Regions from separate parts of the Virgibacillus salinus genome, predicted to be linked through region 2. Evidence: riboswitches for the same ligand, from Rfam matches in the RefSeq annotation. Region 2 holds a riboswitch; the other holds the start of a gene.
What was found. Region 2 has a riboswitch for cyclic di-GMP ahead of BLS02_RS18730 (hypothetical protein). Riboswitches for the same ligand answer to the same signal wherever they lie in the genome.

Region 1: linked by a shared signal. The riboswitch ahead of BLS02_RS05550 (anti-repressor SinI family protein) and the one ahead of BLS02_RS18730 (hypothetical protein) in region 2 are both predicted to bind cyclic di-GMP.

Annotation. Positions count from the first base shown of each region.
Region 1 covers NZ_FNKD01000001.1:1,188,068-1,192,766, forward strand. The annotation lists gene BLS02_RS05540 (LCP family glycopolymer transferase) at 1-112, opposite strand, end outside; gene BLS02_RS05545 (class D sortase) at 193-789, opposite strand; cyclic di-GMP riboswitch class I at 985-1,069, shown strand; gene BLS02_RS05550 (anti-repressor SinI family protein) at 1,094-1,222, shown strand; gene BLS02_RS05555 (helix-turn-helix domain-containing protein) at 1,303-1,635, shown strand; gene BLS02_RS05560 (RNA polymerase sigma factor) at 1,834-2,358, shown strand; gene BLS02_RS05565 (anti sigma factor C-terminal domain-containing protein) at 2,348-3,382, shown strand; gene BLS02_RS05570 (VanZ family protein) at 3,395-3,880, shown strand; gene BLS02_RS18895 (hypothetical protein) at 4,066-4,215, shown strand; gene BLS02_RS18900 (hypothetical protein) at 4,225-4,368, opposite strand.
Region 2 covers NZ_FNKD01000001.1:821,880-826,578, forward strand. The annotation lists gene BLS02_RS03950 (amino acid ABC transporter ATP-binding protein) at 1-648, shown strand, start outside; gene BLS02_RS03955 (ribonuclease HI family protein) at 836-1,246, opposite strand; cyclic di-GMP riboswitch class I at 1,414-1,498, shown strand; gene BLS02_RS18730 (hypothetical protein) at 1,484-1,717, shown strand; gene BLS02_RS03960 (M4 family metallopeptidase) at 1,907-3,559, shown strand; gene BLS02_RS03965 (Lrp/AsnC family transcriptional regulator) at 3,615-4,064, opposite strand; gene BLS02_RS03970 (ABC transporter permease) at 4,345-4,699, shown strand, end outside.

The sequences.
Region 1 (4,699 bases), 370 kb from region 2:
TATAGAATAGATAAGTACCAACAATTAATAGTAAAGCGACAATGACACCGCCTACCCAATATGGCCATTTACGTTTCTTTTTTTCATTTCGTTTTTCAATTCTTGAATCCACAAGTTATTCTCCTCTGTCGTTTCAGAAATAAAATAATCAAATATAAGATAAATTATATCGAAACAAGTCATTTTAGTCTATTATTCTTTTATAATTGGTAAAGCTGTGATGACGTAGCGTTCTGGTGAGTTGCCAACAAATGAGAATGGATAACACGTCGTCATGGTCAATACTTCTTCTGGTGATGTTGAAACAATTATTGAGCGGTCTTCTGCATCAACAATCTCTGTGTTTACAATTTCATAGGAAAAGCTACCATATTCTAATTGTAACGTTAATGTGTCACCAAGTTCTAGTTCTCCCATTCTGCGAAACACTGTGTCACGGTGACCTGATAAGACAATTTGATCATTTTGCGTTGGAAATGCTGTACCTGCATAATGGCCAACTCCTTTTTCAAGTTCATCTTCGTCAGTTCCTTCTACAATGGGCAAATCTGCATCAAGTTGTGGTATATGTAATATTCCTACAGTTTCTCCAATAGAATGAGAAATGTTCTCCACTATAGTAGTAGACGTTTTTGCGGTGTCAGATGTTTCATAATTTTGTTCTGCGATTATAGTTTGAGCTTCTTCAAGACTATTTTCTTGTGCATGTTTTGTTCCGAGCCATTGGTATCCTCCAATTGATATGGTAACAAAACCTATTGCTAATAGTACTAAAGCGAGCTTCTTCATTTTTGCCTCCATTAAAAGATGACTTATATTGAATATAAGCCTATATCGAAAAGTTTTCAATAGCAGAAATGATTCAAATGACCTATATCGATAAAATATTTTCGGAAAATTACAAAACTAGTTGAATTATGACAAAACAAGACACCCAAAAACCCCCATAAATATAGTATAGTAGTCATTATAAAATGATGGTTCCTCAGAAAATAGCAAACTTATTGAAAAATGGGGGCGCAAAGTCACGGGTCTAAAGCTTTATAGCTATGGCGGCTGGACTGCCTGGGAATTTAAATGGGGGACGATAGGGATGATAAATGTAAAAAAGAACAGAGAGATTGATTATGAGTGGCTGGAACTGATGAAAGAGGCGAAAACTATCGGGTTAACTTTGGAGGAGGTTAGGTTGTTTTTGGCAGGAATTAAACAAAATGAATAAATAATTAAAAAAATTCTTGTGCTTTATATAGAACCATACACCTTTTTGTGTTATAATTTTTTTGAAAGAAGGTGTATTACTTGATCGGTGAAAAAATAAAGCAACTACGTCAAGAAAAAAAGATGTCGATTTCTGAACTCGCAGATAAAGCTGGTGTAGCCAAATCCTATTTAAGCTCTATTGAACGAAGCCTTCAAACTAATCCATCGATCCAGTTTATTGAAAAAATTAGTTCAGTACTGGGAGTCCCAGTGAATGAGTTAATATTAGAAGATAAATGGAAAGAGACAGAGGAACAATTAGATGGCGAGTGGTTGAAAATTGTTCAGGAAGCAATGGATTCGGGTGTCTCAAAAGAGCAATTTAAAGAGTACCTTGAGTTTACTAAGTGGCGAAAAGAACAGGATAAATAAGTGCTGACCGTAAAGCTAATGGCTTGCGGTTTTTTATTTTGCAAACAGAAATACTTTTTTACAGCTTAAGTGCAACAATGAGGTTTTATAAGAATCCCTTTTAACGATAAGTCGATGTAAGCAACAGATTATATAAAAATTTCATGTAACAAACGGATTGTTCAATCGTTTAATTATATAGAAGGGGGCGGGAGTTGATTGAAAAAAACCATATTTACAGATTTGTTTGAGGCATATCAACTTCCGCTGTACCGTTATTTATTGCAGATGAGCCGAAATAAACAGGTTGCTGAAGAGCTTTTGCAGGAGACGTTTTATCGGGCGATGATTTCGTTAGAAGTGAAAAATATGGCACAGGCAAAAGCGTGGCTTTTTAAGGTAGCTCGTAACCTTTACATCGATTGGACAAGAAAGTCGAAGTCAGAACAGCGTATGGTGGAACGAATTCAACTGGAACGTGCTGACATAGATAGTATCGGAAATCCTGAGGCGCAGTTAGAGAACCTTACGAAACAGGAACATATTGAAGAAGTTCTTTGTCGTTTGCCTGAACGAATGCGTACCATTCTTTACATACGTGAAATTCAAGGTTTTACATATCAGGAAGTGGCTACGGCTATGAATCTATCACTTAGTCAGGTTAAAACAACGCTGTTCCGTGCGAGGAAAAAGTTTCGGTATTATGATCAGCTGCTGAAGGGAGAATGTTCAGATGAAAGATGATAATGTTTTGGAAGGTTGGGAAGAGAAAGACCAAGCTAATTTAGATAAAAAGAGCGCGAGAAGGATGGTGTGGCGAACAAGACTATCAATTGGATTTACTGTTATTAGAACAATTCTGCTTATTTTTCTGATTTATATAGCTTATATGATTCCTGTGGGCATGTATTATGATATGTCAGGCAAACAAGCAGAATTTGACAGGCTTGTAACAACTCTTGTTGAAACAAGGTATTCTGGAGTGGAAGTTAACCATAGGTATAGTGCGCATGCGGAAATTAATTCTTTCCTGACACAGTCAACTACATTAAAGCTTTACCGTAATGTCGGGGAGTGGGATGTGGTTATTGGTGAAGTTCAAGCGGAAAAGCATTTGTTTGGCAAGGTGAGTTACTCGTTAAATTTTGATGAAAAATATTTATATGAGAACAAAGTCCGCAATTTTGCCATACCACCGAAGATACTAGGAAGGGAAAGTTCGAATGCAGAGTCAGGGAGTAAAGAACATTTGAGAAAGCAGCTAACGAAAATAGATGAAGGTCATGTTGCCCAAGCGCAATTTTCTGTAAAAACACCAATGAAATCCAGAGCATTATTAGATAAGCTAGAAGCATATGACATCCAGGTTTACCGCATGCCAGTTTATGGTGGCGAGTTAACAGAATTTGAGACATCTAGCCATGGAAGTGGTCAATTAACATTTGTCCAGTCCCTATTGCTAAGGCCTCAAATTACTTATGATGATAAGAACAGGCATTCATCCTCTGTTAGTCCTCTTAATAAAGTAACGATAGAACAATCAATTGATCAATTTTACGAGGATATTAAGTGGCTTACTGAAAATGGGAATTACAGTGGTAAAGATATTGATCAAAAGCGTCTGAAGTATTTACGGGAAAATGGAATAAAGGTATATGGTGCTGTCGTGACTGGGCCAATTCGTGAGATTGAAAAATTACTGGATGAGGAACAATTCCATCAGTTTTACTTAGGCGGAGTTGAAGTGTGGAACTGGTATGAGAATTAAGGTGAATTTATTATGAAAAAATATTTCTTTTGGCTGCTTCCGATTAGTTGGATGGGGATAATTTATTATTCCTCAGCACAGCCTTATGAAGATCAGGATGTTAAGCCGCTTTTGACAAATATGGTTGATTTATCCTTTTTAACGCCTTTCGTTGATTGGATATCTTTTACCTATCATCATTCAGAGGTAAGTGTCGCAGTATTGGGGACAGCGGGTTTCGTTGAGTTCTTCCTGCGAAAAGGCGCACATGTTGGAGTATTCTTTGTGCTGATGTGTTTATTTTATATCGCTTTGAACAGATCATGTGATATGAAGTTCCGTTCACTTATTACAATATCGTTTTGCTTAACAGTTGCATATGCTGGATTAGACGAATTCCATCAAGGGTTCACAGCTAATCGAACACCGTATTTAGGTGATGTTGTTCTGGATGGAGTCGGCGCTGCATTAGCCACTATATGTTTAATGTTGGTTAAATGGAAAACAGCCACAAAATAAATCCTGATACGAATATTTTATAGAAAACTTGACTTATCGCCAAGCCATAATGGTGAAAGCTCTAGTTGCACTTATTTGTACTTCCTTAACTGCTAAAAAAAGTCTAGTATCCGACATCATTCGACAACATAACTGTTTTAAACATGGTATAATAGTCTTGCATTTTGACAAAAGGCGGTATAAAAATGGTAGAGCAGGAACGATATAAAAATATGCTGAAAAGGATGATAGACGAAACGGAGAATTTGAAATTTCAATCATCCGAGGAACTGATACAGGCGTTAATCCAAGAATTAACAAATGGAAAAACGAATACGAACAAAGTGTCAAATTGAATCTATAAACTACATTGCTATTTTAGCGAATGTAGTTTTTCTTTTAAGGGTTGATTCAATTTCATATTCAAAAATCAAGCAGTAAAACCAATCTATTTGTAAATGTGCTAGGCTTGTTGATTTCCGTTGCAGGCGGGCGCTTTCCTCAGACATGGCTTGATCCTCCTCGTGCTATCGCAAATGAATTTATAATAAGCCTTTTAATTTTTAGCGGACACAGGAGACGCTATTTCTTTAAAAAATCGTCTTTTCGAAGTTATCCGGACACAGAAGCCCTTATTTTACATATATCATGCTTAATAGAGGGGATTTGTAACAAATAAGGTCCCTGATGTCCGCAAAACCTGTATGAAGTGAAAACACCTCTCTAATTCGATTACAAATCCAATCCATTTACATGATAGCTGGCGGCAGCACACTCGGCAGCCATGTTGGTTCTTAACTGCATAAGTGCAACTAAGCTTATCTATATTAAGGATTCGAT
Region 2 (4,699 bases):
GGTCCTTCAGGTTCAGGGAAAACAACACTACTTCGCTGCCTGAATGCATTGGAACAGCCAAATGAAGGAACCTTTTCATTTCATGATTCTTTTAATCTGGATTTTTCCAACAAAATCCATAAACGGGATGTATTGAAATTGAGAAGAAAGTCCGGGATGGTGTTCCAATCCTATAATCTTTTTCCACATAAAACTGCACTGGAGAATGTGACAGAGGGTCCCATTATTGTGCAAAGAGGTAAGAAGGAAGAGGAGCAAAACAGGGCAATAGAGTTGCTTACAAAAGTAGGGTTAAAGGATAAAGCAAATCTTTACCCAAATCAGTTATCCGGCGGTCAGCAGCAACGGGTTGGTATTGCACGAGCATTGGCAATTAAACCTGAACTGATGTTATTTGATGAACCTACTTCTGCATTAGACCCAGAGTTAATCGGAGAAGTATTATCCGTCATCAAAGACCTGGTAAAAGAAAATTGGACAATGGTTGTCGTAACCCACGAATTACAATTTGCCGAACAGGTATCCGATGAAGTCCTGTTTATGGATGAAGGTTATATCGTCGAACAAGGTCCTCCAAGTCAAGTGCTTAAGGAACCAAAAGAAGAGCGGACGAAGCAGTTTCTGAAAAGGATACTGAATCCAGCGTAACGGACCAGGGTTCTGGGTATGAATGTAAAAAGCCGAAATTCCATTTAGGAGGAATTTCAGCTTTTTTGACAAGTAAGAAAGTGTAGATACTTTCTTACTGCATAATTGCAACTAAGGCTTATCTATATTAAAGCTTGGCGATAAGCCAAGTTTTCTAATGGGGCGAGGGGCGACCTCGGGATTGGCATTAATGGGACGAGGAACCTGACCCTCCGTCCCGTTGAATAGCTTTTCTCGCCAATTTATCTGCGTAGTTATTTTTATCAGGTATCCACTTGATAAAAAAGTATGGAAAGCTGCTTGAATTATCTCTAATTTTCTCAAGTAAGGGGAGAAAGGTTTGATTTTTCGTGAAATCTTTTTCAATTGTATCTACTACTAGCTTTGAATCCGACCGAAATGACAGTATTTCATCTGGAAAATTTTCCAGGCAAATTTCCAATGCTTTTAACACAGCATGAAATTCTGCTTCATGGTTAGACATTTCTCCTAATGGAAATGAATATTCGTATATTTTTCCGTTTGCTTTTATATAAACACCAGCACCACTAATTCCCGGGTTGCCATTTGATGCCCCATCTGTGTAAACATTAATCAATGCTTTTATCTCCTTTTTAAGCGAGTCTTGTAAAGAAATTATATCAGTTTAGCGTACAGTTTACCTGAATTATTTTGCTCCGCAAAGAAATTAGCTTTTATAAACAGGCATAAAGAATCATTAAAAACCGTGACTATATACACGGTAATACAACTAACAACATAAATTGTACGAAAGGGCAAAATCGTTGAAAAGCGATGACGCAAAACTACAGGGGCTAAAGTCGGATGACAATGCTTGCCAGATATCGAATACGACCTCCGTCGATTTATGGCATTGCAAGCAGGAATATGTTTGAAGAAATTTTACTATCGTGGTAGGTTTTTTTGGCATCAATTAAGACTGAGGGAATTATCAACTGTTGTTTCCGATTGTCTTGATGAGAGATTCAAACATGAGCTTGAACAGAAAATTAATTATCATGAAGAAGCAGCAATGAACTACATAGTGAAAGACAAAAAAAGCGCCTGAATGGTGCTTTTTTTGATTAAATTGCTATTACTTCTATGAAGTTAAAAGATAGTCTCTATTACCCTAATCAATAACCATATTAGGTAAACATAACCATTTATCATAAAATTAAAACAATTCTAATTAATCATGAAATTATCGGTCTACTAATCTATAATAAAACTATCAAATTAAATAGGAGGTATAATATTGAAGAAAAAGTATATTGTTCCTGTTGTTCTGTCTTCAGCGCTATTAATTGGCTCGGTCACAGTGAGTGACGTGTTAGCTAAACCGCAAGACTCTAGTTTTAGCAGTGTGCAAGAAGAGAAGAAGTGGAATGCAAATGCGAATGTCCCTATATTTGTTAAGGGAAAAGTCGCAAAAAAGTTTAAAGACAGCAATGCCTCAAATGCGGTTAATTTCCTGAAGCAAAATGAAAAAAGGTTTGGGATTAAGAATCCAGAGGAAAATCTAAAGGTTAAAGATGTTCAAAAAGATGATCTTGGAATGACACACATTCGCTTTGATCAAACGAAAAATGGAGTGCCTGTAGAAGGTACAGAAATAATTGTTCACTTTAACAAGAAAAATGAGGTTGTTGCAGTAAATGGCAACCATAATAAAGTAGTTGAAGGTAATGTTATTAACACCAATCCTTCCGTTGACATCAGCGAAGCTATACACCAAGCTAAGTCATCAGTGAATGCTCCAGAAAAACTTGCGTATAAACCTACCTCTGACCTCGTTGTTTATTCATTCGAAGGAGAAAGTAATCTAGCCTATAAAATTAATGTTAATTTCCTTGGTGACAAACCTGGCAACTGGTTTGTATTTGTTGATGCCAAATCGGGAGATGTCATTGATAAGTATAATGCGTTATTGCATGCCGATGAAATCGAAAAGAAGGCACACAAAGGTGTAGGCGAAGGGGTGCACGGTGCAAAGCGACAGCTTCACACAACGATGGAAATACAACCTGATGAAAGCACCACATTTAAGTTATATGATGAATCACATAATAGTCTAGAAGGTATTTACACATATGATTATAACACTGGAAATATTTTCGAAAACAAGAGTGAAGCCTGGATGGATGAGTACCAACACCCGGCAGTAGATGCACACTATAATTCAGAAACTGTATATGATTATTACCTTAATGAACATGATCGTAACTCCCTTGACGGTAATGGAATGGCTATCGTTTCTTACGTTCACTTTGGCAACAATTATAATAATGCTTTTTGGAATGGACGTCAGATGACTTATGGTGACGGGGATGGCGAGTTTATGGTACCACTATCGGCAGGTCTTGATGTCGCTGCTCATGAGATGACTCACGGTGTGATCAGTCACTCGGCAAATTTACGTTACCGGAATAAATCAGGTGCATTGAATGAGTCATTCGCTGATGTGTTTGGAGCCCTTATCGATGAAGATGATTGGGAATTGGGTGAAGACATTATGGCGCCAGCCTCCATTGAAGAGGGAAGGGTTGCATTACGCAGCTTAAGTAATCCAGACCAATTTGCAGTGTCTGACGCTAGAGCCCCATATGGTGACGGAATGTACCCTGAACATATGGATGAATTCTATCATATGCCAATTTGGGTAGATAATGGTGGTGTTCATGTTAACTCGTCCATTACCAACCATGCTGCATACCTAATAGGTCAGCAAATTGGCAAGGATAAACTTGGGCATATTTACTATCGTGCATTAACTACTTACTTAACACCGGATTCAGATTTTAGTGTTGCACGAGCAGCTATCGTACAGTCAGCGGTAGATATTTATGGTGAAGATAGTATAGAAGCAGAAGAGGTTGCTAGTGGATTTGATCAGGTAGGAATTTACTAGCAATATAATTAAAAGCTTGCAGGGGATTGTTTCCCTTGCAAGCTTTATTAATAATCTACAGCTTATATCCTATCCGACTTTTAAATCTTTTTAATAGTATAGAACTTTCTACCCTTGTTATGCCCTCAACAGCATATAGTTCGTTGTTAATAAAAACTTCTAGCATTTTGAAGTCCTCCACAAGTACATGCATATGCAGTGTGCTGGGACCAGTCATTTGATATACACTAGCGACATTGGGGTTATCTGCAAGGTTTTGCGCTACTTTCTGTAACTGCTTTGGTTCCACATCTACTTCAAAAAAAGCGGAAACATTTTTCCCGAACTTTTCTGAGTTAATGGTAACAGTAAAATTCTCGATTACTCCAGTATCCTTCAGGTTCTTAATTCTATCTTTAACAGCTACACGTGAGAAACCTACCTTCTCAGCTAACTCTACATACGATAACCTTCCATCGACAATTAATTCTTCTATAATTTTCCGATCTATATCATCATATTTCATAGTTAACTTCCCCTAAAAATTACTATTTTTTGATTTCTTTTTTTATAATATCAGAAAATAGACATTTTAACAAAACTTTTTAGCTAAGTTAATATGCTTGATTTTATACAAAATGAAACTTTTTTACCATTTATTTGTCATTAATGGAATCGGTTACACCATTTTATTATACTTTTTGTCTGAAATTCTATTGACTTTCAATTCATAATTATGTACTATTTTAGTAATTTAATAAAAAGTTTGACAACTTTAAATATATATTGAATGGAGGAGTGATAAAGTGATCGGTTTAGTAGTTAGAAGGCTGTTCCAGTTAGTTTTATTGTTGTTGGGTATCTCATTTTTAGTGTTTATGAGTATGTTTATTGCTCCCGGAGATCCTGCAACCATCATTGGTGGACCTACAGCAAGTAACTCAGATCTTGAAGCAATCAGAGTAGACTTAGGGTTAGATAGACCAGTTTTAGTTCAGTATTTTGATTACTTGGGTGGTATTCTGCAAGGTGATTTTGGTTACTCATACCAAACAGGACAATCAGTGACGGAGGCTATTTTAACTAGATTTCCGAATACGATAAAACTTGCTAGTGCAAGCATGGTCGTGGCGATAATTATCGGGATTATTGCAGGTATGA